2 regions of the Arthrobacter sp. Z1-15 genome follow, and region 2 is predicted to be linked to the other one. Evidence: predicted binding sites of a transcription regulator. Region 2 holds the regulator's gene; the other holds the start of a gene.
What was found. Region 2 encodes Rex, which represses fermentation and respiration genes when NADH is low (regulators of the CRP and FNR family bind a similar motif). Its sites were predicted from a motif close to CTTGTGAANNNNTTCACAAG; they were not measured.
Positions count from the first base shown of each region.

Region 1: M1D40_RS01405 (queuosine precursor transporter) is a predicted target of Rex. The motif match lies at 1,585-1,604, and genes of this name have one in related genera.

Region 1 is NZ_CP096454.1:278,223-280,611, reverse strand. It holds gene M1D40_RS01410 (hypothetical protein) at 11-322, opposite strand; gene M1D40_RS01405 (queuosine precursor transporter) at 678-1,418, opposite strand; gene M1D40_RS01400 (TetR family transcriptional regulator) at 1,668-2,354, shown strand; gene M1D40_RS01395 (hypothetical protein) at 2,347-2,389, shown strand, end outside.
Region 2 is NZ_CP096454.1:3,406,012-3,408,400, reverse strand. It holds gene M1D40_RS15795 (HAD family hydrolase) at 1-283, opposite strand, end outside; gene M1D40_RS15790 (glutaredoxin family protein) at 372-626, shown strand; gene M1D40_RS15785 (redox-sensing transcriptional repressor Rex) at 703-1,410, shown strand; gene M1D40_RS15780 (hypothetical protein) at 1,445-1,978, opposite strand; gene M1D40_RS15775 (hypothetical protein) at 2,382-2,389, opposite strand, start outside.

The DNA of each region.
Region 1 (2,389 bases), 780 kb from region 2:
GGCCGGGCCCCTAGTTCCAAGTTCGGGGCAGCGGCGGATTCTGGTCCGGGTCCTGTTCTTCGACCGGACTCTGTTCCGTTTCGGGCGGATCTTCCGGCCCGCCGGAGGCAGCACCGGTCCCGCTGCCGGGTGCCGATTCCTCGTCAGCTGAAGGACCGGCATGGAAGCCTTCGTTGTCGGCAGCTTCCCCGGCACCTGCCGCGCCAGCGGCATCGCGTCCGGCGGTGTCCTGTCCAGGATCTTTTACCGCGGGATTGTTCTGTTTTTCCGCCGCGGAATCGTTCCGGGTGCCGTCATTGCTGCTGCTGTCGTTGTCCTGCATGCCGTTCCTCCTCAATCGCGGCGCTCAATCGCGCCCCTCAACTATGTCGTGAGGCGTGTCGCTCAACCGCGTCTTTCCCGACAGCCGTGCCCCTGCCCAACTCTGAGCAGCATCCTGCTGCCCGCACGGCGATGGATGTGACGCTAGAGCAAAAAGGGCAGGTGCAAAAGGGCACGGGGAAGATCGCGTGCCGGGCGAGCCGCTCCCGCTGCCGGACAGGAACACTGCCGTCCAGCAGGCCGCAGCAGCCGGTACAGCCAGCAGGCCGTACAGCCAGCAGCCGGTAGCCGGTAGCCGGTACAGCCAGCAAAGACGCTAGAGGCGGCAGGAGGCCTAACGCCCCACCGCAGGGCCCTTACCCGGCAGGCGGAGCAGAAGCTGCAGCGGCCTGGTAACTCGGCTCGCGCTTCTTGATGGCCTTGATAACCACAGCGGTCACCGGAACAAACAAGAACTCGATGAGGGTCTTGTAGACGAATCCGAAGATCACGTAGTTAATGAACCCGCCGGCATCGGTTATGCCAATGACGGGCGCAGCGATGGCACAGAAAATCAGGGTGTCCGCGAACTCTCCGACACCGGTGGATGCCATGAGCCGGCCGATCAAGGCCCGTTCACGGAACCGCTCCTTCATCTTCACCAGCACCCATGAATTCAGTGTCTGGCCGGCCAGGAAGCCCAGCAGGCTGGCCACCACGATTTGCCAGACCGGCCCCAGCGCCAGTTCCAGTGCCGCCTGCTTGGCCTGCCCGTACTCATCATCGAATCCGGGCAGCGCAATAATCACGGCGAAACTGAGGGCAGCCGCCGCGGACACGGCGAATCCGGTGAAGATTGCCCGGCGTGCGGCCTTGAAGCCGTACACCTCGCTGATGACATCCCCAAGGATGTACGCCAGCGGAAAGAGGAAGAAGCCGCCGTCGGTGACGATGCTGAAGTCGCCGAAGATTGGCCCGAGCACCACACCTTTGGTTGCCCCGATGTTGGAAATAACAATCACCACGCACATGAGCGTCAGGATGATGTCGTAATGCGAGCTGCCACGGGCCGCAAAGGCCGGGGCGGGCGCCGGATCGACGCCGGTGGAGGTGTGCATGGAGAGTTCCGTTTCGTAGTGGTTCGCCTGAGCTGTCTCCGGCTGTATTAGCACTGTGCCCGCTGCACCGGGCGGCCTGTCAGGGCCGCCGTCAATTCTGCCACGTTCCGGAGCGCAACACCGCCGCGGCCCCTTTGCAGGATCACCGCCGCTCTGCACCATCATCTTTTTGAACACGTTCAAAAATGTGATGTACTTGCGGGCGTGCCGGGCAGATTGAGGGCATACAACTGAACACAAGGAGTGTTGATGGCCGCCACGGTCAAGAGCGAACAGACCAGGCGGCAACTGATCGATTCAGCGCTCGAGCTCTTCCGCACGCTGGGCTACGCCAAAACCACCATGCGAAGCATCGCTGAAGCTGCAGGCGTATCGGTGGGCAACGCCTATTACTATTTCCGGTCCAAGGATGAACTCGTGGCCGAGCTGTACCGGCAGCTTCAGGACGAGCACCGCACCCGTGCCCTGCCGCTGCTGCGCGAAGGACACAACCTGGGCGAACACCTCAAGCTCATCCTGCTGGCCCACTTGGACATCCTGGAGCCCTATCACGACTTTGGGGCGCATTTCCTTCGGCTGGCCATGCCGCCGTCGCCGTCGTCGGCTGCCGACCGCCGGAGCCGCCGGAACACGGCGGACGACGGCGTCGGGCGGGCGAAATCAATCGCGCTGTTCCGGCAGGCCGTCACCGTGTCGCGTCCGCAGCCCCCGCTGGCCATCCGGGATGACCTGCCCGAACTGCTATGGCTGGTCCACATGGGCATCACCCTGTTTTGGATCTACGACCGCTCACCCGGACAGACCCGCTCCCGCAGGCTCGCACACAGTGTCGCTCCCCTGACGGCAAAGCTCGTCATCCTCTCCCGCCTGCCCGTGGTGCGCAATATCGTGGAAGATGTTGTCCACCTATTCCAGGGAGCCAGACGCGATGACTGACAAAGCCGACGACGGCGTCGCACTTCCGCTGCCCC
Region 2 (2,389 bases):
GGATATCTGCGGCTGCCAGGCCGGTGGCCAGCGTCAGGGCGGCGTCGCGCACGGAGTGCACGTCCTTGAGGTTCTCGCCCTGCAGCATAAACCTGGCCTGCTTACGGGCGAAGCCGAAGGCCTCCCGGAGCGTGAATACCTTGCGCTGGTACATTTTGCGGCCCACGTGGAACAGGCTGGCTCCGCGCATCAGGGTGTTGTCGACGTCGAAAAACGCAGCCTCGCCGGGTTTGACCGCCGGAGCCAGAGGCTCGGCGGCTCGTACTGCGGTGGTTCTGGGCATACCACTGAGTCTACGCAAAAAGTCCTCCGGGGCACCGTCGCCCCTTGCGGGTTCCGGGGAAACCGGACGGGGCGGTTATTTTAGAGGTATGACCTCAACAGATGCGCATCCTGATCTCCTCCTGCTCACCCGGCCGGGCTGCCACCTGTGCGAAGGAGCCCGCGAGGTTCTCGAGAGGATCCGCTCTGACCTGGGCATCGGCTGGCGCGAACAATCCATCGAAGGGGACGCGGACCTGACCTCCCGTTTCGGTGAAGAGATACCCGTGCTCCTGATCGACGGCATCCAGCGCGATTTCTGGCAGCTGGACGAAACCCGTCTTCGACGTCTTCTGGGTGCCTAGCGGCGGAAGCTTTGTCCCCTCCGGCCGCGGGCTTAGAGTGGGAAATCCGGACAGCACCGACAACCGATAGGCACATGTGAGCACCTCCGAGGAATCCGACCGGTCTGCCGGTGCAGCCGCCCGGCACATTCCGCCTGCCTCGCTCGCCCGCCTGACCATTTACCTCAGGGCGCTGAGCGGCATGCTGGCCGAGGGGAACGAGCGTGTGTCCTCAGATGAACTGGCGGAAGCGGCGGGTGTTAATTCCCCGAAGCTCCGCAAGGACCTGTCCTACCTGGGCTCATACGGCACCCGCGGCGTCGGCTACGACGTGTCCTACCTCAGCGAACAGATCGCCTCCGCGCTGGGCCTGACCCGCAGCTGGCGGGTAGCCATTGTCGGGGCCGGAAACCTCGGCAGGGCGCTGGCCGGCTACCCGGGATTCGGCTCCCGCGGGTTCGAAGTGGTGGCCCTGCTCGACGCGGACCAGCTGCTGATCGGCCAGGAAGTCGGCTGGCTGCGCGTCAGCTCGGTCGAGTCCATGGAGAGCGTGCTGGAGCGGACCCGGACCAATATGGCCGTCCTGTCCGTTCCCGCGGAGGTGGCCCAGGACCTGTGCGACCGCCTCGTTGCGTGCGGCGTCACCAGCATCCTGAGCTTTGCGCCCGTGCTGCTGCAGGTCCCGGACCACGTCCAGGTGCGGAAGGTTGACCTGGCCACCGAACTGCAGATCCTGGCCTACCATGCGCAGCGGGCCCAGGTCTCGGACATCGCCTCCAAGGCCCGGGCCCGGTTGGCAACATAGCTCTCAGCCGGAGGTCCGGGAGCCGGCTGAACCGTCAGGACATGCTCAGGTACTGGCTGCGCCTGGGGCGGAAGTACCTGCTGCAGTCACCCCGGTAGAGCAGCCCGAGGCCGCCGGCTGCTGCCAGCACGGCAAGGGCCTGGAAAACGGAGCCGGCAGCTGCCGCGCCCGCCAGACCCGCGGCGGCTAGGACCGAGCCGCCAATGCGTGCCCAGTTCCTGCCTTCCCTGACCAGCACGGCGACCAGCAGATAGATGCCGAAAACCACGATCGAGGACGCGAGAGTGACCACCTGCAGGGCAGCGGCATACTCGCCGGCATCCACGCCGAGTTTCTCAAGCTGGGCCGCGTTGGACGGCAGCTCGGTCACGGGGCTGCGGCTGGCCCGGACCCCTCCCCAGAGACTGATGACGCCGGCAGCCAGAATCAGGACGAACGCGAAACCCACGATCCGTGGCCGCGGGCCCTTCCACTCGCTGTAGGGAATCCGGGCCGGGACAGCCGGCGCAGGGGCAGCGGCCGGCGGGTCCGGGATTGACAGAGCGCCGGTGCCGGCGGGCTGTTCCACCGCGGCGGTCTCTTCCGGGACGGGTGGTGCCGGCGGCGCCGGCGGGGCTGCTGCTGATAACGGCACTGCTGCCGATGGTGCAGCCGCGCGCCGGTGTGCAGCAGGAAGCCGGACGCCCGGCGAGCCCGGGGCCTTTCGGCCGAGGCCAAATACACGGCGCTTTTGAGGGTTGGGGGAAGCAGGAAGTGAACTCATCTTCGGGTGCCGCCTTTGCAAAAAAAGGGATACGCTCCGCGCCAGGCAATCGCTGCGGTCCCGGCGGGTCATCAAACGCTACAGCGCTTCTTCCGCGGTGTGACCAGCGTCAGCGGTTTGAGGCATGCGGGGCACCAAAAAGGGCCGGCCCCATTCCGGGCCGGCCCTTTGTGCGGAACCTTTTGTGCAGGTTGAGCAGCGCTCGGGTTTAGTAGT